4 regions of the Streptomyces sp. NPDC007875 genome follow, and region 1 is predicted to be linked to each of the others. Evidence: riboswitches for the same ligand, from Rfam matches in the RefSeq annotation. Region 1 holds a riboswitch; each other region holds the start of a gene.
The links. A riboswitch is a leader RNA that binds a small molecule or an ion and turns the genes downstream of it on or off. The one in region 1 is predicted to bind cobalamin.
Positions count from the first base shown of each region.

Region 2: it holds a riboswitch for cobalamin, as region 1 does, so the genes downstream of both, ACFYOY_RS09630 (cobalamin biosynthesis protein) here and metE (5-methyltetrahydropteroyltriglutamate--homocysteine S-methyltransferase) in region 1, are expected to answer to the same signal.
Region 3: it holds a riboswitch for cobalamin, as region 1 does, so the genes downstream of both, ACFYOY_RS02450 (ribonucleoside-diphosphate reductase subunit alpha) here and metE (5-methyltetrahydropteroyltriglutamate--homocysteine S-methyltransferase) in region 1, are expected to answer to the same signal.
Region 4: it holds a riboswitch for cobalamin, as region 1 does, so the genes downstream of both, ACFYOY_RS28730 ((2Fe-2S) ferredoxin domain-containing protein) here and metE (5-methyltetrahydropteroyltriglutamate--homocysteine S-methyltransferase) in region 1, are expected to answer to the same signal.

Region 1 is NZ_JBIADZ010000009.1:243,383-249,171, reverse strand. Features, by position in the region: gene ACFYOY_RS20945 (AraC family transcriptional regulator) at 1-614, shown strand, start outside; gene ACFYOY_RS20940 (hypothetical protein) at 762-971, shown strand; cobalamin riboswitch at 1,110-1,331, shown strand; gene metE (5-methyltetrahydropteroyltriglutamate--homocysteine S-methyltransferase) at 1,495-3,813, shown strand; gene ACFYOY_RS20930 (AraC family transcriptional regulator) at 3,885-4,838, opposite strand; gene ACFYOY_RS20925 (NAD(P)-dependent alcohol dehydrogenase) at 4,943-5,789, shown strand, end outside.
Region 2 is NZ_JBIADZ010000004.1:67,870-73,658, forward strand. Features, by position in the region: gene ACFYOY_RS09620 (inorganic phosphate transporter) at 1-988, shown strand, start outside; gene ACFYOY_RS09625 (hypothetical protein) at 1,002-1,250, shown strand; cobalamin riboswitch at 1,435-1,588, shown strand; gene ACFYOY_RS09630 (cobalamin biosynthesis protein) at 1,762-2,745, shown strand; gene ACFYOY_RS09635 (cobyric acid synthase) at 2,742-4,373, shown strand; gene ACFYOY_RS09640 (putative cobaltochelatase) at 4,435-5,789, shown strand, end outside.
Region 3 is NZ_JBIADZ010000001.1:570,817-576,605, forward strand. Features, by position in the region: gene ACFYOY_RS02420 (SDR family oxidoreductase) at 1-205, opposite strand, end outside; gene ACFYOY_RS02425 (helix-turn-helix transcriptional regulator) at 396-1,271, shown strand; gene ACFYOY_RS02430 (IPT/TIG domain-containing protein) at 1,308-2,237, opposite strand; gene ACFYOY_RS02435 (hypothetical protein) at 2,701-2,988, shown strand; gene ACFYOY_RS02440 (hypothetical protein) at 3,029-3,193, shown strand; gene ACFYOY_RS02445 (GNAT family N-acetyltransferase) at 3,259-3,765, shown strand; cobalamin riboswitch at 3,925-4,085, shown strand; gene ACFYOY_RS02450 (ribonucleoside-diphosphate reductase subunit alpha) at 4,223-5,789, shown strand, end outside.
Region 4 is NZ_JBIADZ010000015.1:149,374-155,162, reverse strand. Features, by position in the region: gene ACFYOY_RS28735 (NAD-binding protein) at 1-1,520, shown strand, start outside; cobalamin riboswitch at 1,614-1,745, shown strand; gene ACFYOY_RS28730 ((2Fe-2S) ferredoxin domain-containing protein) at 1,805-2,188, shown strand; gene ACFYOY_RS28725 (FAD-binding dehydrogenase) at 2,345-4,150, shown strand; gene ACFYOY_RS28720 (hypothetical protein) at 4,263-4,604, shown strand; gene ACFYOY_RS28715 (DMT family transporter) at 4,657-5,676, opposite strand; gene ACFYOY_RS28710 (TetR/AcrR family transcriptional regulator) at 5,673-5,789, opposite strand, start outside.

The DNA.
Region 1 (5,789 bases):
CCGCCGCCTACGCCGACCTGGGCTATCTCGACGCTGACGGCCCCGTGGTCGCGCTCACCGACACCGCCACCGCCCGTACGGCCATCGGCCGGATCGCCCGCGCCGCGCGCCAGGGCAATCCGTTCCTGGAGGTCGAGACCGCCGCCGCCGTCCATGAACTCCTCGTCGCCCTCCGCCGCGTCCGCGCCGACACCGGTGCCGACGGACATCCGGTGCTCCAGGCCCTGGCCCGGGACGCCTTCCAGCCGCTCTCGGTGATCGAACACGCCGCCCGGCACGGCATGACACCGGCCGAACTGCGCACCGCGGTACGGCGCGGCGCGGGGTGCAGCCCCAAGGACTACCTCCTCGGGATCCGGCTGGGCCGCGCCAAGGAACTCCTCGTCGGCACCGAACTGCCGGTGGCCGCCATCGCCCGCCGCGTCGGCTACGACGATCCCGCCTACTTCAGCAGGCTGTTCGCCCGCCGAGTGGGCACGGCACCGGTCCGCTTCCGCGAGCAGCAGTGCCGCTCGGTCCCCGGAGGCTTCACCGACCGCGTCCCCGACCCGAGCCGTCCACCGACGATCCCGCCCTCCGCACCGGCGGACGACGGACGGCGCGGCGGAGGATGACCGGACGCGCGCCCTGGGCCGGCCGGACGGCCGCGGGGGGCGGCTTCCGCCATTGGGGGGACGGTGGGCCGCGGTTGCCCCACCAAAGGGGCACCATGCATGCGAAGCCGGTCATATCCGGCGGCAGATCCTCAGCAAGGAGTTCCCATGCGTATCCGGACCGCCCTGTCCACGCTCGCCCTCACCGCCGCGTCCCTCGCCGTCGGCGCGGGCGGCGCCCTCGCGGACGACGCGCCCGATGTCACCGTCAACAACTCCAGCAGCACGACCTTCCCCGGCGTCTGCGCCAGCAACCAGTTCTCCTTCGTCACCGTCCCGGTCAATCTGGCGGGCGGATCGGACTCCGGCGCGTGCTGACCCCCTGATCTCGCTGATGGACGAGGGTGCGGCCGGTGCACGGCCCGGGCGGCACCGGCCGTACCCTCGGGCATCGCGTGTTCCACTTCACCCTCCCGAATACCGGACCGATCCCTGCACACCGCCGGACGGCCCCGTAGGCTGGCGGGTGCAGCTGGTTCGCCCCGTCCGCCAGGCGGGACGCGTCGTAAGAGGGAACCCGGTGGGAATCCGGGACTGCCCCGCAGCGGTGAGCGGGAACGACCGCCGTCATACGCACTGGGTCCGGTAGAGGGATCTGGGAAGCGACGGCCACTAGGTGTCCTCCCCAAGAGGACGCGCCCGTGAGTCCGAAGACCTGCCATCTGCCCGCGTACGGACGACTCGTGCGCGGACACCCGGTGACCTCGAGGGCGGGTCGGCGTACATACCGGTCGGACGACCGCGCGCTTGCCGCGCGAGGTCGCGGCGTCCGGTCTGTCACCCTTCGCGTTCTCCTCCCGTCGCCGGGATCTCAGGGATTCATCTCGCGAAGGAGATCTCCGTGACACCGAAGTCCGCGGCCGCGGCAGCACGGGCCACCGTGTACGGCTACCCCCGCCAGGGCCCGAACCGGGAACTGAAGAAGGCGATCGAGGGCTACTGGAAGGGCCGCGTCACCGCCGACGCGCTCCGGGCCACCGCCGCCGAACTGCGCAGCACCACTTGGCGGCAACTGGCCGGGGCGGGCATCGACGAAGTTCCCACGGGTGACTTCTCGTACTACGACCACGTGCTGGACACCACCGTCATGGTCGGCGCGATCCCCGACCGCCACCGGGACGCCGTCGCCACCGACCCGCTCGACGGCTACTTCGCGATGGCGCGGGGCACACAGGACGTCGCGCCGCTGGAGATGACCAAGTGGTTCGACACCAACTACCACTACCTGGTTCCGGAGCTGGGTCCGGACACGGTGTTCATGGCCGACTCCGCCAAGCAGGTCGCGGAGCTGACGGAAGCCCTCGGCCTCGGCCTGGCGGCGCGGCCGGTCCTGGTCGGGCCCGTCACCTACCTCCTCCTCGCCAAGCCCGCCCCCGGCGCGCCCGCGGACTTCGAGCCGCTCACCCTCCTGGACCGCCTGCTTCCGGTGTACGCCGAGGTCCTGGCCGATCTGCGGGCGGCCGGTGCCGAGTGGGTGCAGCTCGATGAGCCCGCCCTGGTCCAGGACCGCACGCCGGCCGAGCTGAACGCAGCCGGCCGCGCCTACCGCGATCTCGGCGCCCTCGCCGACCGACCGAAGCTGCTGGTCGCCTCGTACTTCGACCGCCTCGGCGAGGCCCTGCCCGTGCTGGCCAAGGCACCGGTCGAGGGGCTGGCGCTGGACTTCACGGACGCCGCCGCCGCGAATCTGGACGCGCTGGCCGCCGTCGGCGGGCTGCCCCGCAAGCGGCTGGTCGCCGGTGTCGTCAACGGCCGCAACATCTGGGTCAACGATCTGGAGAAGTCCCTGGCCAGGCTCGGCACCCTGCTGGGTCTTGCCGACCGGGTCGACGTGTCCGCCTCCTGCTCGCTGCTGCACGTCCCCCTCGACGCGGCGGCCGAGCGGGACATCGCACCGCAGATCCTGCGCTGGCTGGCCTTCGCCCGGCAGAAGACCACGGAGATCGTCACCCTCGCCAAGGGCCTGGCCCGCGGCACCGACACGATCACCGCCGAACTGGCCGCGAACCGGGCCGCCCTCGCCTCCCGCGCCAACTCCCCCATCACCCGCGACCCGGCCGTCCGCGCCCGCACCGGCGCGGTCACCGAGGCCGACGTCCGCCGCTCCCAGCCGTACGCCGAACGCGCCGCGGCCCAGCGCGCCCACCTCCGCCTGCCGCTGCTGCCGACCACCACCATCGGCTCCTTCCCGCAGACCGGCGAACTGCGCGCCGCCCGCGCCGATCTGCGCGGCGGCCGGATCGACACGGCCGGGTACGAGGAGCGCATCAAGGACGAGATCCAGGAGGTGATCTCGTTTCAGGAGGCGACCGGCCTGGATGTGCTCGTGCACGGCGAGGCCGAGCGCAACGACATGGTCCAGTACTTCGCCGAGCAGCTCACCGGTTATCTCGCCACGCAGCACGGCTGGGTGCAGTCCTACGGCACCCGCTACGTCCGCCCGCCGATCCTGGCCGGTGACATCGCGCGCCCCGAGCCGATGACGGTGCGCTGGACGGCCTACGCCCAGTCCCTCACCGAACGCCCGGTCAAGGGCATGCTCACCGGCCCGGTCACCATGCTCGCCTGGTCCTTCGTCCGCGACGACCAGCCCCTTGGCGACACCGCCCGCCAGGTCGCCCTCGCCCTGCGCGACGAGGTCGACGACCTGGAGGCGGCCGGGACCTCGGTCATCCAGGTGGACGAACCCGCCCTGCGCGAGACCCTTCCGCTGCGCACCGAGGACCGGCCCGCCTATCTGTCCTGGGCGACCGAAGCCTTCCGCCTCACCACCGGCGGCGTACGGCCCGGCACCCAGATCCACACCCATATGTGCTACGCCGAGTTCGGGGACATCGTCCAGGCGATCGACGACCTCGACGCCGATGTCATCAGCCTGGAGGCCGCCCGCTCCCATATGCAGGTGGCCCGCGAGCTCGCCGCCCATGGCTATCCGCGCGAGGCCGGGCCCGGCGTGTACGACATCCACTCCCCACGCGTGCCCAGCGCGCACGAGACGGCCGAACTGCTCCGCACCGGCCTCAAGGCCATTCCCGCCGAGCGGCTGTGGGTCAACCCCGACTGCGGCCTGAAGACCCGCGGCTGGCCCGAGACCCGCTCCTCACTGCGGAACCTGGTCACCGCGGCCCGTACGGTCCGCGGTGAGCTGCCCGCATCCTGACCCGGACGACCGGCCGGGGCCGGGGCGCCACGCGCTCCGGCCCCGGTGCCAAACGCTGACGCCGGACGTGGTCAGGCGGCCGTCGCGCCGGACAGGGGACGCCGACGGTGCGCCTGGTCCATCGACTTCCGCCAGGCCCCGGGCGTGACGCCCTCCCGGGCCGAAAAGGCACGGCTCAGCGCACTCCCGGTGTCGTAGCCGACCCTGACCGCGATCTCCTGGACGCTCAGCGGCGTCTCCCGGAGCAGCACCTTCACCCGATACATGCGCCATGAGGTGAGGTAGCCCAGCGGGGTGTCCCCCGTTTTCTCCTTGAACGAGGCGGCAAACGCCGAGCGTGACATCCCCGCCTTGCGGGCGAGTTCGTCGACCGTCCACGGATGGGCCAGGTCCGCGTGCAACTCCCGCATGGCGACGGCCAGCCGGGGGTCTCGCAGTGCGGCGATCCAGCCGACGGTGCCGCCTCCGACATCGGCGCAACAGCTCCGTAGCGCCTGGACGAAGAGCACATCGGACAGCCGGCTCATGATGAAGCCACCACCGAGCCCGCCTGCCGCGCTCTCACTCGCGATGAGGTCGAACGTGGTGCGCAGGAGGCGGCTGGAGGTGTGGTCCAGGCTCAGCCGGAACAACGGCGGCAGCAGCGCGAAGAGCGGTTCGGCCGCCACGGCGTCGAAGGCGAACCGGCTGGACACGATCTGCGTCAGCTCACCGTCGCCCCCGACCCGCGCCGCGTTGCCGGGAGCTTGGGAGACCAGTCCGTCGCAGTCGACGACCTCGCTGCCCGTGGTGTCCTGAAGGGTGAATCTCACGCCCGCGCGGACCAGGAAGCAGTCGTTGGCCTCCAGCCGTTGCGGCCCGGCGAGCGTGTCCGCGACGAGCCGGCACGAACCACTGGAGATCAGGACCAGCCGGGCGAGGTCCCGGGGAGGGAACGAGATGCCCCACGGCGCACGGGCGTCCACCCGCACATACCGCGCGTCCTCGATCTTCATGGTGGCGAGAAGGTCGTCGATGGGATCCATCTCCACCCTCCTGGACGATCTGCGCTAAACCGTGGACGCCAGGATACATATCGTCCAGCCGGTCCGCCCTATCGTGGAGGTGATCCAAGAACAAAGGAGGGGAAATGCGAACATTCCAGATCGATACGGGCGGCAGCCTGGTCGCCCCGGCCACGCGTCCGGTGCCGACTCCGTCGGCGGGCGAAGTGCTCGTCCGCGTGAAAGCCAGCTCCATCAACGCGCGCGACCTGCTCATCGTCTCCGGCAGGTATCCCATCGAGGTCCCGCCGGGGCGTATCCCGCTCTCCGACGGCGCGGGCGTCGTGGAGGCCGTCGGGGACGGGGTCTCGCGGTTCCGGGTGGGGGATCGCGTCGTGAGCACCTTCCATCCGACCTGGCTGTACGGTCCGTTCCCGCAGTGGGGGGAGTTCCACGGGACGCAGCGCGATGGATGGCTCACCGAATACATCGCCCTCGACGAGCAGAGCCTGGCCGCCGTGCCGGACCATCTCTCGTTCGAGGAAGCGGCCACGCTTCCGTGTGCCGCGCTCACCGCATGGTCGGCGGTGAGCGGAGTCGGCCCGGGTGACGCGCTCCTGGTCCAGGGCTCGGGCGGGGTATCGGTCTTCGCGCTGCAGTTCGCCCGTCTGGCCGGCGCACGTGTGCTCGCCACGACCTCCAGCGATGAGAAGGCCCGACGGCTCGGCACGCTCGGCGCATCCGATGTCGTCAACTACGTCAGCACACCGGAGTGGGGCGTACAGGTGCAGGCACTCACCGGCGGCGGTGCCGACCGTGTCGTCGAGATCGGCGGCGCCGGAACGCTCGCTCAGTCCATCGAGGCCGTCGCCTACGGCGGGCAGATCGCCCTCGTCGGCAATCTCGCGTCGGGCGGTGGGATGGATGTGACGCGATTCTTCCGTCGCGCCGCCACGCTCAGGTCGATCAGCGTCGGCAGCCGGAGCGACTTCG
Region 2 (5,789 bases), on a different contig from region 1:
GCTCGCCGGACTCCCCTCCAGCTCCTCGCACGCCCTGTTCGGCGGCCTGATCGGCGCCACGGTGGTCTCCGTCGGCCTGGACGGGGTCAACGGCGACGCGATCGTCATGAAGGTCCTGATACCCGCCGTCGCCGCGCCGGTCGTGGCCGGCATCGCCACGCTGGCCGCCACCCGGCTCACCTACCGGCTCGGCCGCGGCCGCTCCTCGGAGGACACCGCGAAGGGCTACCGCGCGGGGCAGATCGCCTCGGCCGCCCTGGTCTCCCTGGCCCACGGCACCAACGACGCCCAGAAGACGATGGGCGTGATCACCCTGGCGCTGGTCACCGGGGGCGTGGTGGCGCCCGACTCCGACCCGCCGCTGTGGGTCATCGTCTCGGCGGGCCTGGCCATCGCGCTCGGCACCTACCTGGGCGGCTGGCGCATCATCCGCACCATGGGCAAGGGCATCACCGACATCCAGCCGCCGCAGGGCTTCGCCGCCCAGACCGGCGCCGCGACCGTCATCCTCGCCTCCTCCCACATCGGCTTCGCGCTGTCCACCACCCAGGTCTGCTCCGGCGCCGTCATGGGTGCGGGTGTCGGCCGTAAGGGCGCGGTGGTGCGCTGGTCGACCGCCGGCCGCATGGTGGCCGCCTGGGTGCTGACCCTCCCGGCCGCGGGCCTGGTGGCGGGCGGCGCCGCGCTGCTGGCCGACCAGGGCAACGCGGGGATCACGGCGGTGGCCGTGCTCGCCGTCCTGGCCTGCGGGGCGATCTGGGCGCTGTCGCGCCGCAAGCCCGTGGACCACACCAACGTCAACGAGGTCGGCGCACACGAGCCGGTGGGCGCCGTCACGGCCGCCCTGCGGTCCGTGGCCCCACCGCCCGCGGGTACGAAGCCCTCCGCCCCCGAGAGCGCGGCCGAGGCCGCCCCTGAGAGCGGCATCGCCGAGCACACCCTCGACCAGACCCCCACCCCCGCCGCCGCGAGCAGCACCACCCGCTAAGGAGCCACGGAACATGAGCATCGACTGGGCGGCACTCGGCCAGGTCTTCGGCGTCAGCCTCGCGGTGACCGTCGGCATGGTGGGCGTCTTCACCCTGGGCATCCTCGGGACGTCCCGTAAGGCGGCGCCGGAGCAGGGCGGCGCGGCAGCCGTGTCCGGTGGCGCGGTCGGCGCCTCCGCGCTCGCGCGCACCGGCGCATACACCTGCTTCGCGCTGTGCGCCGCGGCCGTGGCGTACGGCATCTATCTGATCGTCGCCTGAGGCTCGCGTCCTCATCGACCCACCGGCCGCCGGATGGTGGCGCTGACCAGCGCCGACCGTCCGGCGGCCGCCTCGTGTGCGGCCGCCGTCTGTGGGGCTCGGCACACTCGGGCGTCATGGGTCATATGCGAGTTGACGGCCATTCGCGGCCCATGGTGGACTTCCCGAGCCAAACGGCGGCAGGAGAGGAAGCCGGTGAGAATCCGGCGCGGTCCCGCCACTGTCACCGGGGAGCACTCTCCCATCGCCTGTATGGGGTCACGGCTCGACCGTGCGGTTCCTTCCGTACGCGGGGCTGGAAGACCGGGAGGGGCGCGGATCCGGGAGCCAGGAGACTTTCACCGCCGGTCAGTCGAACCAGGGCGCGGACCCTGAGTGAGGACATACCGCCATGCCCGGCACCGCCACGCCGCCAGTCTCCTCTGTCCGCCCTGGCTCTTCCGGCCCCTTCGGCCCCCCTGGCCCCTTTGGTCATGTGCCGCCGCGCCGAGGCGTGACGGCGGCCTGACGAATGCGTGCCGATCACGCCTCGTTCGCGTGCGGCGCGGCCCTCGGCTTCCTCGGTGATCTCGCCACCGGCGATCCGCGCCGCGGCCATCCGGTCGCCGCGTTCGGGCGCGCCGCCGCGGCCGCCGAGCGCCGGCTGTGGCGGGACCACCGCGGTTACGGGGCCCTGCACACCGCGTTGTGCGCGGGCGGCGCGGCCGCCGGTGCCGCGCTGCTGACCCGCGCCGTACGGGCCCTCGGCGGGCGCGGTGGCGCGGAGGCCGCGCTGACCGCCGCCGCCACCTGGGCCGTGTTGGGCGGTACGACGCTGGGCCGTGAGGCACGGGCCGTCGGCGGAGCCCTGGCCACGGGGGACTTGGAGGTCGCCCGGGAGCGGCTGCCGCATCTGTGCGGCCGCGATCCTCAGGCGCTGGACGGACCGCAGATCGCCCGCGCGGTCGTCGAATCGGTCGCCGAGAACACCTCCGACGCCGTCGTGGGCGCGCTGGTGTGGGGCGCCGTGGGCGGCGTACCGGGACTCATCGGCTTCCGCGCCGTCAACACCCTGGACGCCATGGTGGGCCACAAGTCGCCGCGCTACCGGCGGTTCGGCTGGGCGGCGGCCCGTCTGGACGATGTGGCCGGCTGGCCCGGTGCCCGCCTTACGGCGGCCCTGGCGACACTCGCGGGCCCCGATCCGCGCGGTGCACGGCGCGCTTGGCGGCGCGACGGCCGGCGCCACCCGAGCCCCAACGCGGGCCCCGTGGAAGCGTCGTTCGCGGGCGCGCTCGGGGTGCGGCTGGGCGGCACCCTCACCTACGGCGGCCGGGCCGAGCACCGGCCGGTACTCAACTCCGGCGGGCGGCCGGTGGAGTCGGCCGACATCGAGCGGGCGATACGGCTGTCGCGGCGCGTCGGCGTCCTGGCACTCGGGGTGTCCGTGGCGGCCCGGCCGGTCCTGAGGGCGTTGACGGGGCGGCCTCAGGCCTTGGGAAGGGGCGGTGGATGAGCGGGATACGCGGTAAGGGCGGCACCAACGGTTCCGGGGCGCGGGGCGGGGGGCTGCTCGTCGCGGGCACGACCTCCGACGCGGGCAAGAGCGTCGTGACGGCCGGGATCTGCCGGTGGCTCGCCCGTCAGGGCGTCAGCGTGGCCCCCTTCAAGGCGCAGAACATGTCGCTCAACTCCTTCGTCACCCGGGAGGGGGCGGAGATCGGGCGGGCGCAGGCCATGCAGGCCGCCGCAGCGCGCGTCGAGCCGAGCGCGCTGATGAACCCGGTCCTGCTGAAGCCGGGCAGCGACCGCAGCAGCCAAGTGGTGTTGCTGGGCAAGCCGGTGGGCGAGCTGAGCGCGCGCGGGTACTTCGGGCGGTCGGGGCCCACGGCGAACCCGCCGTCGGACGCGGCCTCCCCCGGGCGCACGCGGGCCTCGGGGCGGGAGGCGCTGCTGGGGACCGTCACGGAGTGCCTGGAGGAGCTGCGGCGCACCCATGACGCGGTGATCTGCGAGGGCGCGGGCAGCCCGGCCGAGATCAACCTGCGCCGCACCGACATCGTCAACATGGGGCTGGCGCGCGCCGCCGGGCTTCCGGTCGTGGTGGTCGGCGACATCGACCGCGGTGGCGTCTTCGCGTCCTTCTTCGGCACCACCGCGCTGCTGTCGGCGGCGGACCAACGGCATGTGGCCGCCTATCTGGTGAACAAGTTCCGCGGCGATGTGAGCCTTCTGGAGCCCGGTCTGGACATGCTGCGCGACCTCACCGGGCGCCCGACCGTCGGTGTGCTCCCGTTCGCCCACGGGCTGGGGATCGACGAGGAGGACGGACTTCGGATGTCGCTGCGCGGCACGGTGCGGGAGAGCGTCGTGGCGCCCCCTTACGGCGCGGACGTCCTGCGGATCGCGGTGGCCGCCGTGCCGCTGATGTCCAACTTCACGGACGTGGACGCGCTGGCGGCCGAACCGGGCGTGATCGTGCGGTTCGTGGACCGGCCGGAGGAGCTGGCCGACGCCGATCTGGTGGTGCTGCCGGGCACCCGGGGCACCGTAAGGGCGCTGGAGTGGCTGCGTGAGCGCGGGCTCGCCGACGCGATCGCCCGGCGGGCCGCCGAGGGCCGTCCGGTGCTGGGCGTCTGCGGCGGCTTCCAGGTGCTCGGGGAGCGCATCGAGGACGAGGTCGAGTCGAAGGCCGGGACGGTCGCCGGGCTCGGACTGCTGCCGGTGCGGGTGCGGTTCGCGGCGGAGAAGACCCTGGCCCGGCCGGTGGGCGAGGCGCTCGGCGAGCGGGTGGAGGGCTACGAGATCCACCACGGGGTCGCCGAGCTGCTCGACGGGGCCGAGGAGCCCTTCCTGGACGGCTGCCGGGTGGGCTCGGTGTGGGGCACCCACTGGCACGGCTCGCTGGAGAGCGACGGCTTCCGGCGGGCGTTTCTGCGCCGGGTGGCCGCCGCGGCGGGCCGGGCATTCGTACCGGCGCCGGACACCCGCTTCGGCGAGCTGCGCGAGGAGCAACTCGACCGGCTCGGCGACCTGATCGAGGAACACGCCGACACCGACGCACTGCTGCGGCTCATCGAGAAGGGCGTCCCGGAGGGGCTGCCGTTCGTCCCTCCGGGGGCGCCAGGGGGGACGTCGCGATGAACCCCGACACCCACACCGACACCGGACCGCGACGCCCACGCACACCAGGAGGTACCGCCGCGTGACCACCACCTACCCCTTCAGCGCGATCGTCGGCATGGACGGTCTGCGGCTCGCCCTGCTCCTCAACGCCGTCTCACCCGCCGTGGGCGGCGTCCTGGTGCGCGGGGAGAAGGGCACGGCCAAGAGCACCGCCGTAAGAGCGATCGCGGCGCTGCTGCCCCCGGTCGACGTGGTGGCCGGGTGCCGGTTCTCCTGCGATCCGGCCGCGCCCGACCCGTCCTGCCCGGACGGGCCCCATGAACCGGACACCGGAGAGGCGCGCCCCGCGCGGATGGTCGAACTGCCCGTGGGCGCCTCCGAGGACCGCCTGGTCGGCGCCCTCGACATCGAGCGGGCGCTGTCGGACGGGGTGAAGGCGTTCGAGCCCGGACTGCTCGCGGACGCCCACCGCGGGGTGCTCTACGTCGACGAGGTCAACCTGCTCCACGACCATCTGATCGACCTGCTGCTCGACGCGGCCGCCATGGGCGCCTCCTACGTGGAGCGCGAGGGGGTCTCCGTGCGGCATGCGGCGCGCTTCCTCCTTGTGGGCACCATGAACCCGGAAGAGGGCGAGCTGCGGCCGCAGTTGCTGGACCGCTTCGGTCTCACAGTGGAGGTCGCGGCGTCCCGGGACACCGACGAGCGAGTCGAGGTGGTGCGGCGGCGGCTGGCCTACGACGAGGACCCCGAGGGGTTCGCGGCGCGCTGGGCGACGGACGAGGACGCCCTGCGGGAGCGCATCGCGGCGGCGCGCGCTCTGCTGCCCCGGGTGGGGCTGGGCGACCGCGCGCTGCGGCAGATCGCGGCGGTGTGCGCCGGGTTCGAGGTGGACGGGATGCGCGCGGACATCGTGACGGCCCGTACGGCGACCGCGCTGGCCGCCTGGGCCGGGCGCACCGACGTGCGGACCGAGGACGTACGGGGGGCGGCGCTGCTGTCGCTCCCCCACCGGCGGCGGCGGGCCCCATTCGACGCGCCGGGGCTCGACGAGGACAAACTCGACGAGATCCTGCGGCAGTTCGAGGAGGACGAGCCGGAGCCGGATCCGGACCCGGGCCCGGAGGGCCCCGACAGCCCGGATGACGGGCCGGACGGCCCGGGCGGCCCCGACAACCCCGGAGGCGGGCCCCAGGAGGGCGCGGGCGACGGGGCAGGGGGGCAGGCGCCGCCCACCGCGCCCGAGCCGTCCGTCCCCGACCAGCGCACGGGTGAGCATGAGACGGCCGACCGCGAGACCGACTCCGCCCGGGCCGATGACGGCGGCGGGGCGGGGGAAACGGACGGCGGTAGTGGTGGAGCCGGCGGTGAGCGGGCGGCCGTGGGCGCCGCCGAACCGTTCCGCACCCGGCGGCTCGACGTCCCCGGTCTGGG
Region 3 (5,789 bases), on a different contig from region 1:
CCGCGTCCTCGACGGAAGCGCGGTCGGTGATGTCGATCACGACGGCCTCGATACCGGGGTGCTCCGCGGTGATCCGGCGCAACTGCTCCTCGCGGCGTCCGCCGATGATGACCTTGTTGCCCGCCGCGTGGAAGCGCAGGGCCAGGCCGAGGCCGATGCCCGAGGTCGCGCCGGGGATGAAGATGGTGTTTCCGCTGATTTTCATGGTGTGGGGCCTTACCTCTGGGTCTTCTTGGGTCGGCCCCAGTCGACCCGGCGCCGCGGGGCGCAACAAGGACGCGCTTATCCACTGACCAGCAGTCCGTGGATAACCGTCGGCCTCGTCGGCACACTGGTCGGGAGCGAAGGGTCGCGGCAATCGGCGGCGCGCCGCGGCAGGAAAGAGAAGGCCACCCATGGACCGCACGGAGCTCGCGCATTTCCTCCGGGGCCGCCGCGAGGCCCTCCAGCCCGAGGACATCGGGCTGCCGCACCGGGCCCGGCGGCGCACCCGCGGCCTGCGCCGGGAAGAGGTCGCCGAACTATCCGGTATGTCCACCGACTACTACGCCCGCCTGGAGCGGGGAACGGGCCCGCAGCCCTCCGAGCAGATGATCGCCGCGATCGCCCGCGGACTCCGTCTGTCCCTGGCCGAACGCGATCATCTCTTCCTGCTCGCCGGCCACGGCACGCCCCGGCCCACCCTGCGCGGTGATCACATCAGCCCGGGGCTCATGCGCATCCTCGACCGGCTGCACGACACCCCGGCGCAGATCATGGGCGGCCTCGGCGAGACACTCGTCCAGACCCGGCTGGCGACGGCGCTGCTCGGCGACCAGACCCGGTACACCGGCCCGGCCAGGAGCGTCGTCCACCGGTGGTTCACCGACCCCTCGTCGAGGCTCGTCTACCCGGCCGCCGACCACCCGCTCCACGGGCGCGTCTTCACCGCCCAGCTGCGGCGCGCCGCGGCCCGGCAGGGCCCGCGCTCGGCGGCCGCGGCCCTGGCCCACCGGCTCCTGGACGAGAGCGAGGAGTTCGCGGTCATCTGGAACGAGCACCAGGTCGACCTCACCCACACCGACGAGAAGCGCTTCGTCCACGCCGAGGTCGGCGAACTCACGCTCCACTGCCAGACGCTCCTCGACCCCGACCAGGAGCACTCCCTCCTCGTCTTCACGGCCACGCCCGGCTCCGAGAGCTACGAGAAGCTGCGGGTCCTGGAGGTCATCGGCACCCAGCAGATCGACGGCGACGCCGGTCACCGGGCCCTGTGGAACGAGACCCGGTGACCGGCGCGGGGTGCCTGATGCGCACGGTCGGCCGTATCAGACGTAGAGGAACCCGCCGGGGACGGTGACGGTCCCGAAGGCCGTCACCAGCGTGACGGTCGCGGTGCCGGGCACCCCGGCCGGGGTGGTGCCGGTGACCGTGGTGGCGGTGGCGGTCACACCGGTGGCGGGGACGCCGTTGAACAGCACGCCCAGCACGCTGCCGAGGTTGGTGCCGTTGATGGTGAACGCGGTGCCGCCGGCGATAGGTCCGGTGTTGGGCGTGATGTTGGTGGGCACCGGGGCGGGCGGCGCGACGAAGTAGGTGAAACCGCCGGGGACAGTGGTGCTGCCGCCCGGGCCGCTCAGCGTGACGGTGACGTTGCCGCCCGCGGGCGGGCCTGCCGGGGTGATGCCGATCAGGCTGGTCCCGCCCGGGTTGATGGTCAGGATCGCCGAGGGGTTCGCGCCGAAGGTGACACTGGTGACCCCGGTCAGATTGGTGCCCGTGATCACGTACAGGGTGCCGCCGGTGGTCGGTCCCACGGTCGGGGTGATGGAGAAGGCGGTGGGCGGCGTCGGCGCCACGTAGGTGTACGGCTGGCTGTTGCTGGTGCCGGCGGTGGTGGTGACCAGGACCTGGACGGGCCCGGGCGCGTGCGGCGGGGCTATCACCACGACGATGTCGTTGGTGGGATTGCCCGGCCAGCCGCCGCCTCCGGGCCAGCCACCGCCACCCCAGCCGCCGCCCCAGTCACCATCCCAGCCGCCGCCACCGGAACTGCTCTGGCTGACGATCTGCGCGGGCACGCCGCCGAAGGTCACGCTGATGACGTTGCGCAGGTTCTGCCCGTTGAGCTGGACGAGGTTCCCACCGGCGGCGGGGCCCGAGTTGGGCACCACGGACAGCAGCAACGGCGGCCCCACCTGCGACGGGGGCCAGTTGGCCGCGGTGGGGGCGGCGGTCGCGAGAGCGGTCGAGGTCATGGTTGGTCCTCCCGGGAAGGGTTCGGGTGATACGCGCCGACGGCATGCCGATGTCGTGGGCAAGCCGCTGGTCAACGCCTCGTCGTCGCCGCGCGGTCGAGGCAGGCCGGCACCGGAGGAACGGAAAGCCGCCGGGCGGCCGGTCAGAGCGCGGGAGCGATGCGCCGGGTGAGAGCGGAGCTACGGGACGAACGCCCGGCTCCTGGATGGCCTATGAGGTATGGGGCACCCTCGGTGGCACGTTTCCAGTTATCCACGCCCGCCCCCATCGCTCAAGGTTCCGGGGCTGCCATCACTCGTTTGGCGCATCTGGGCGCGCCTGGCGGCGAGCTTGTATGACAAGCGCTCCGCTATTCGGGGGAACGCGCGGCCGGAGTATGGCCTGCCGTCCTCCACCGTGCCTCTAATGAGTGACATCGGCAGTGCCAACCCGTGCGGGACCACCCGGGGAGGGATCGATCCGATGAGCCTCGCCGCGTTCCTCCTCGCCCTCGGCACCACCTGCCGTATCACCCGCTTCATCACCAAGGACACGCTGGCGGCGGAGTTCAGAACCTGGGTCGCCGACCGCTTCGGCGACGACTCCCGGCCCTCCTACCTCGTCAACTGCGGCTGGTGCACCAGCACCTGGGTGGCCGGCGCCATCGCCGTCTACGCCTCCTTGCTGCACACCACCGCGTGGTTCCACCTCCCGGCCACCGCCCTGACGCTCTCCTACCTCGCCGGGGTCGCCTCGCGGTGGCTGGACTGACACCGACCCGTACTGGACTCGAGGGAAAGGAACGGCAGCCATGGCCTGCAACTGCGGCGGAGGGACACGTGGCCCGCGACCCGTTGTCGTCTATGAGTTGACGCTGCCGGACGGCACGGTCCGGCGCTATTTCACCTATCAGGAAGCCGACGCCGCCAACAAGCGCGCGGGCTCCACCGGAGTGATCAACACCGCCGTCCAGTGACGGCGAAGACCGGCGAGTGACGGCATGGCGGCCCGATTGTCAGTGGTGTGCGGCAGACTGCGGCCATGGACATCACGATCAGGCGCGCGCGGGACGAGGAGCTGGACGGGATCGGGGAGCTCACCGCGCAGGTGTATCTCGGTGACGGGCTCCTGGACTTCGGCGACAGTGATCCATATCTCACCACCCTGCGCGACGCCCGGCGCCGGGCCGCCGAGGCCGAGCTGCTGGTCGCGGCGGACGCGGCGAGTGACGAGGTGCTGGGGGCCGTGGCGTTCGCGGTGTACGGCGGCGCGTATGCGGAGCTGGCCCGGCCTGGCGAGGGCGAGTTCCGGATGCTGGCCGTGCGGGCGGAGTCGCGGCGGCGCGGGGCGGCCGAGGCGCTGGTGCGCGCCTGCCTGGACCGGGGGCGCGCGCTGGGGCTGCGGCGGATCGTGATCAGCAGCCAGCAGTCCATGACCGCCGCCCACCGGCTGTACGAGCGGCTGGGGTTCGTGCGGGCCCCGGAGCGCGACTGGTCGCCGATAGCCGAGTTGGACCTCACCCTGTGGGCGTTCACGGTGGAGCTGTGACGACCGGCGGCGTGCGCCCTGGGCCATGGGCTCGCGTGCGCGACGGGTCACGGGCTTGTGTGCGCGCCCGGCTGCGGGCTGCCACGGGCCCCAGGTCACGGGCCACCTCCGGAACGCATTAGCACATTCATGCGAAACTCCGCACCTCACGACACAAGATATGGGGGTGCGTGCGTCGGTCGACACAAGATGTATGCTCGTCCTCGCTGTCGCCGCAGGGGAATCCGGTGGGAATCCGGAACTGTCCCGCAACGGTGTACGTGTGCGCTTATGCGGCGTGCCCGTAAGTCCGAGCACCTGCCGACGGCCCTGTGTGAACACGTCCCCCGGCCTCGAGGGTTGGGCCGATGGACGCTGCGTGGTGTGCCTGGCGTACGAGGAGTGCGGCATCGGCATGCCCGTACGCGCCCATCGCGCCTCCCCTCGTGGCCCCGGCCGAGCGAGGGAGAGCACCTCAGTGACCATCGCGCCCGCAGATCCGGTTTCAGAGCAGGCGGTTTCTCAGGCAGCGCACGACGCGCCCGGAACCGCCCTGCTACGGACGCTTACCGGACTCACCGCCGACTTGCCCGCCACCGACCCCGGCAAGGTCGCGGCCGCCGCCCTGCGCGGCCGCCATCCCGGCTCGGACGAGGCGGAGTTGCGCGGCCTGGCGACCGAGGCGGCGGCCGGGCTGATCGCCGAGGAGCCGGAGTACTCGCGGCTGGCCGCGCGACTGCTGGCGCTCACCATCACGGAGGAGGCGGCCGGGCAGGGCGCGGTCTCCTTCTCCACATCCGTCCAGGTGGGCCACCGTGAGGGCCTGCTGGCCGACTCCACCGCCAAGTTCGCCGCCGCCCACGCCGCACGGCTGGACGCGCTGGTGGAGCGGGCCCTGGCCGACGGCGCCGACAAGCGCTTCGGCTACTTCGGACTGCGCACCCTCTACAGCCGCTATCTGCTGCGCCACCCGATCACCCGTCAGGTGATCGAGACCCCGCAGCACTTCCTGCTGCGGGTGGCCTGCGGGCTCGCCGAGGACCTCTCGGAGCGGGCGCTGGACGATGTGGCCGAGCTGTACCGGCTGACCAGCACGCTGTCGTATCTGCCCAGCTCCCCCACGCTGTTCAACTCCGGCACCCGGCATCCGCAGATGTCGTCCTGCTATCTGCTGGACTCGCCGCTGGACGAGCTGGACTCGATCTACAACCGCTACCACCAGGTGGCACGGCTGTCGAAGCACGCGGGCGGCATCGGCCTGTCCTACTCCCGTATTCGGGCGCGCGGTTCGCTGATCCGGGGCACCAACGGGCACTCCAACGGCATCGTGCCGTTCCTGCGCACACTCGACGCCTCGGTGGCCGCCGTCAACCAGGGCGGCCGGCGCAAGGGCGCGGCCTGCGTCTATCTGGAGACCTGGCACGCGGACCTCGAGGAGTTCCTGGAGCTGCGGGACAACACGGGCGAGGAGGCCCGCCGCACCCACAACCTCAACATCGCCCACTGGATCCCGGACGAGTTCATGCGCCGGGTCGAGGCGGACGCCGACTGGTCGCTGTTCTCCCCGGTCGACGCGCCCGATCTGGTGGACCTGTGGGGCGATGAGTTCGACGCCGCGTACCGGAAGGCCGAGGCCGAGGGGCGGGCGGTCAAGCAGGTCCCGGCGCGGCAGCTGTACGCCCGGATGATGCGCACCCTCGCGCAGACCGGCAACGGCTGGATGACCTTCAAGGACGCCGCCAACCGCACCGCCAACCAGACCGCCGAGCCCGGCAGGGTCGTCCACTCCTCGAACCTGTGCACCGAGATCCTGGAGGTCACCAACGACGGCGAGACCGCCGTGTGCAACCTCGGCTCGGTCAACCTCGCCGCGCACCTGGACGAGGACGGGCAGCTGGACTGGGAGCGCCTCGACGCCACCGTCCACACCGCCGTGACCTTCCTCGACCGCGTGGTGGACATCAACTTCTACCCGACGGACGAGGCCGGGGCCTCCAACTCCCGCTGGCGGCCGGTGGGCCTGGGCCTGATGGGGCTGCAGGACG
Region 4 (5,789 bases), on a different contig from region 1:
TCTACAACCGCAAGCTCGGCCAGCATCTGGAGGAACTCCTCGACGAGGCGGCGCGGGTGGCCGATCCCGGTATGGACCCGGCGGAGCTGGACGCCACCACCACCGTACTGTCGGACGCCGACACCGCGGCCCCGGCCCTGGCGGCCACCGCCGTCGCGGGCACCAGCAAAGTGCTCCAGGCCGACGGGCTGCTGCTGCGCGCGGCCGAGCGCACCCCACCCGGCCCCGACGAGGTCGCCCGCCCCGGGCTGTGCACCCTCGCCCTGCTCTCGTCCACCACCAGCGACCCCGGCGGCAGCGAGGGCTCCGACAGCAGCGGGGACGAAGGGCCCAAGCTGCTGCCCGGAGACGAGGAGGTGGCCGCCGCCACCGGGCGCGACACGGTGGTGCTCGAGGCCGTCTCCGCCACCGGCTCACCGCTGCCGCCACGGCGGCTAGGCACCCGCAGACTGCCCCTCGCCTCACTGTTCTCCCGCCGGCTGCGCTGGTCCGTCGCCGGAATGGCGATCGCCGTGCTCGCCCTCACCATCGCCTCCTGGCAGCTCACCGGAGCCGGTCTGCTCCGCGCCGCCTACCTCACGGTGCTGGACGTGCTGGCGATCGACGACCCGGCGCTCGACGAGCCGACCGGACGCAAGGTCCTCCAACTGCTGTCCGGGCTGACCGGGCTGCTGATGCTGCCCGTCCTGGTGGCCGCCGCGCTCGAAGCGCTGGGCACCTTCCGCACCGCCTCAGCGCTGCGCCGCCCTCCGCGCGGCCTCTCCGGCCACGTTGTGCTGCTCGGGCTCGGCAAGGTCGGCACCCGGGTCCTGGCCAGACTCCGGGAGATGGACATCCCCGTGGTGTGCGTGGAAGAGGACCCCGGGGCGCGCGGCATCCCGCTTGCCCGCAGGCTGGGGGTGCCGACGGTCATCGGCGATGTCACCCAGGAGGGTGTTCTGGAGGCCGCCAAGATCCAGCGGGCACACTCCCTGCTCGCCCTGACCAGCGTCGACACCACCAACCTGGAGGCGACGCTGTACGCCCGCTCGGTCAAGCCTCGGCTGCGGGTGGCACTGCGCCTGTACGACGACCGCTTCGCCACCGCCGTCTACCGCACGCTGCGCGCGGCCCATCCACGGGCCCTCACCCGCAGCCGCAGCGTCTCCAGCCTGGCGGCCCCGGCGTTCGCCGGGGCGATGATGGGGCGTCAGATCCTCGGTGCCATACCGGTCGAGCGCCGGGTGCTGCTCTTCGCCGCCCTGCATGTCGCCGGGCATCCGCAACTGGAGGGACGGACCGTCGCCGAGGCGTTCGCACCGGGTGCCTGGCGGGTGATAGCGCTGGACGCGGCGGAACCCGCCGACCGGCAACGCGACCTCGCCGCGGCGCCTCCCTACGACGGCGCCACCCAGGAGCCCGCCCTGGTGTGGGATCTGCACCCCGGCTATGTCCTGCGCCCGCACGACCGTGTGGTGCTGGCGGCCACCCGCCAGGGCCTGGGCGAAATCCTCGCGGGGGCGGCGGCCCGCCGCAACTGACCTCGAGCCGCCCGTGGCTCTGGGGAGCGCGGGGGCCACATGGTGCGGCGGTGTCCGGGATGCGATGATGCCGGGCGACAAAGGCGACGGCGGAACGAGGAAGCCGGTGTGAATCCGGCGCGGTGCCGCCACTGTGATCGGCGAGCGGATCCCGAAGAGGCCACTGCCCGTACACGTGCGGGTGGGAAGGCCGGGACGAGCATCGACCCGAGAGCCAGGAGACTCACGCGGTCGCCTCCTCGACGGAAACCGGGGCGGACTTCCCCGGAGGAGGGTGGTGCGCCATGCCTGTCAGGCCGACCGACCCGGTGCCGTGCCGGGTGACCGTATGCCGGGACTGCTGCTGCGGCAGCCCCAAGGTGACCGGAATCGACCATGCGGCGCAGATCGCGCGGCTCGGTGAGGAGGCGCCCGTCCGCGTCTCCGCGTGCCTGGACGTCTGCGATCAGGCCAATGTGATCGTGGTGCAGCCATCGGCGGCCGGACGTGCCGCCGGGGGCAGGCCGGTATGGCTCGGCCTGGTCAACGACGCGGACGCGACGGAGGACATCGTGGCCTGGGTCACGGCGGGCGGCCCCGGTGTGGCACCGCTGCCCGACATCCTCGATCTGTACGCCTTCTCACCACGGCGGCGTGCCTCGCCCGAGCCGTCATCCGGTGGGCGCTGACCGGCCGAAGTCACCTATGGCTTCCGGGAGTTGCTCATTGGGAGCAGGAGTCTGGCGGCCCCGCACCCTGTGGGCTACCGTCGGTAACATGTTGCCGTCGCGGCAACCCCCTTCGCATCTCCCGGACCCTCCGAACCCCCTTCCGGAAGGCAGCCCATGGAGAACTCCACAGAGAATTCCGCCTCGCTTGCCGGGATCAGCCGCCGCCGCGCCCTGACGGCGGCGGGCGGTGTGCTCGCCGGCGTCGCGCTCGCCCAGGCGGCGGGTCCGGCGTTCGCCGCCTCCGGGGCGTCCTCGGACGTGGACGCCATCGTGGTCGGCGGCGGGCTCGCCGGGCTGGTCGCCACGGCGGAACTGGCGGCCGCGGGACGCAAGGTGCTCCTCCTCGACCAGGAGCCCGAGAGCAACCTCGGCGGCCAGGCGTTCTGGTCCTTCGGCGGCCTGTTCTTCGTCGACTCCGAGGAACAGCGGCTGATGGGTATCAAGGACACCCATGAACTGGCCTGGCAGGACTGGCTCGGCACGGCCGGCTTCGACCGCGGCGTCTCCGATCCCGCCGGCCAGGACTACTGGGCCCGCAAATGGGCCGAGGCGTACGTGGACTTCGCGGCCGGAGAGAAGCGGTCCTGGCTGCACGGGCTCGGCGTGCAGTGGTTCCCGATCGTCGGCTGGGCCGAGCGCGGCGGCGGCCTCGCGGACGGGCACGGCAACTCGGTGCCGCGTTTCCATGTCACCTGGGGCACCGGTCCGGCCGTGGTCGAGCCGTTCGAGAAGAAGGTGCGCGCGGCCGCGAAGGACGGGCGGGTGACCTTCAAGTTCCGGCACCGGGTGGACGATCTGGTGGTCACCGGCGGTGCCGTCACGGGGGTGAGCGGTGCGATCCTGGAGCCGAGCGACGCCGCCCGCGGCAAGCCCACCTCGCGCACCGTGGTGGGCCACTTCGAATTCAACGCCCCGGTGGTGATCGTCACCTCGGGCGGTATCGGCGCCAACCACGATCTGGTACGGCGGAACTGGCCCGACCGGCTCGGCTCACCGCCGAAGTTCATGGTCACCGGCGTCCCGGCGTATGTGGACGGCCGCATGCTCGCGATCACCGAGAAGGCGGGCGGACGGATCGTCAACCCCGACCGCATGTGGCACTACACGGAGGGCCTCAGAAACTACGACCCGATCTGGCCGGGCCATGGCATCCGCATTCTGCCGGGCCCCTCGTCGATGTGGTTCGACGCGAAGGGCAAGCGCTTCTCCACCCCCGACATCCCGGGCTACGACACCCTGCACACCCTCGGAACGATCACCGCCACCGGCTATGACTACTCCTGGTTCGTCACCACCCAGAAGATCATCGCCAAGGAGTTCGCGCTCTCGGGCTCCGAGCAGAACCCGGACCTGACCAACAAGGACGTCCTGCAGCTCCTCTCCCGCATCTGGCAGACGCCCGAGCCGATCCAGCGGTTCCGGGACAAGGGCGAGGACTTCGTCGTCGCCACCTCCCTGCCTCAACTGGTCGCGGGCATGAACAAGATGACCGGCGACCACTTGATCGACCTGGCGGACCTCACCCGGCAGATCGAGGCCCGCGACCGCGAGATCGCCAACCCGTACACCAAGGACGTCCAGGTCATGGGCATCCGTAACGCGCTCGCCTACCCCGGGGACACGCTCAGCCGCACCGCCTCCGCGCACCGGATCCTGGACCCGTCCGCCGGACCGCTGATCGCCGTGCGCCTCAACATCCTCACCCGTAAGACCCTCGGCGGCCTCCAGACCGACCTCACCGGCCGGGTCCTGGACGCCTCCGGCAACCCGATCACCGGCCTGTACGCGGCCGGTGAGGTCTCGGGCTTCGGCGGCGGGGGAGTGCACGGCTACCGCTCCCTGGAGGGCACCTTCCTCGGCGGCTGCCTGTTCTCGGGCCGCGCCGCGGGCCGTGCGGCGGCGGCCGCGACCGCGACCTGAACCGGCGGGCGGACGGGCGGTGGCGCACCGGGCACATGGCAGACTCCTCCTGCGGTCCGCGGGCGGCCGGGAGCATCTCCGGCCCATGAAGTCGCTGGGGCAGGGAGGGTGTATGGGCGGGGACGATCCGCATATCCATGTCGAGTCGAAGGTCGTCCGCGGCGTCGCCGCCGTCCGCAACATGATGGCGTCCACCTTCGGGCTGGCCGGTGACCTGCCGAGCCGCATCGCCACTGGATGCGGGCTGCGGGCGCCGTACGCGATGACCTCTCCGCGTCCGGAGAACGTCACCTGCCTCGCCTGCCGTGAGTACGCGCGGCTGGAGCATCTGCGCTTCGCGGACGAGCTCGAACGGCTGGGGCGGATGCCCGGATCGACCATCAGCACGGCCCAGGCGAAGCTGGCCGCGGACCGGCATCGCGACCTCGCGGAGCGGTTCTCCGCCGCGGAGTGATGCGGCGGGCGGCGGAGCCTTCGCCGCCCGTCCCGCTCGTCGACGGACTCCGCTACGGCACCCGCCCCGGGTCCGGCCGGGCAACGGTGTGCTCCGCCGCTGCGCGCTGTGGCGGCATCATGCCTTCCGGCGGCTGCCGGCGCCGCCTGGAAACGGCTGTGGGGGTGGTGAGGACGGCCAGGCAGGCGAGGACGAGTGCGATGCCGGTCCAGCCGGCGGCGGGGAGCCGTTCGCCGATGACCAGCACGGCGAGGACGGCAGCGATGGCCGGTTCGAGCAGGGAGAGCGTGGTCGCCGTGCTCGCGGGCACATGTGCCAGTCCCCAGCCGAACAGGACGTAGCCGGTGAACATGGGCACCACCGCCATGTAGGCGCCGACGGCCATATTGGACCGGGAGTCGAGCAGCGGGGCGCCGGTGACCAGGAGGACGGGCACAAGGAGCAGTCCGCCCAGGCCGAACACCGCGCCCATCGCCGCGCGGGAGGCGATTTTGTGGGTGATCAGCCGATGCGCCGCCCAGGAGTAGAGGGCGTAGGCCGTGGCCGCGATGAGGCCCAGCCCCATGCCGAGCATCGTGGCGGCCATGGATGCCTGCTCCCGGTCGCCGGGGGCCTGAGCGGCCTGGGCCGCGCACAGCATGAGGGTGCCCAGGAGGCCCAGGGCGGCGCCGAGTGTCCAGCGGCGCGTCAGCCGGCGCCGGTCCATGACGCGTTCGATCACGGCTGAGGCCAGTGGCGCCATGCCGATCGACACCACGGTTCCCACCGCCACCCCGGCCAGATGCATCGAGCTGTAGAACGCCAAGGGGTAGACCGCCACCGCGAAGGCGCCGAGCAGTACGGTGCCGCGCCGCGCACGCAGCCGCGGGGCCTGACGGGCGATGCGGGGGGCTGCGACCAGGGCTTGGAGCAGCCCGCCCAGGCCCATGGCGACGGCGCCGATGGCAAGAGGCCCCACCCCCGGGGCGAAGGTCGCCGCGGTGCCGGTGGTGCCCCACAGCACGGACGCGGCGAGCACACACAACGATCCGGCGCCCGCCGAACGGGCGCCGTGCCCGGTGGGCCGCCTCACAGCCTGTCCAGCAGGGCCGCCGCCATCGCGCGGGCGTGCCGCAGCCGACTGCCGTCGCCTTCCAGGCCGGCGCGCGCCATCGCGCCCTCCAGCAGGAACGCCAGGTGCTCCGC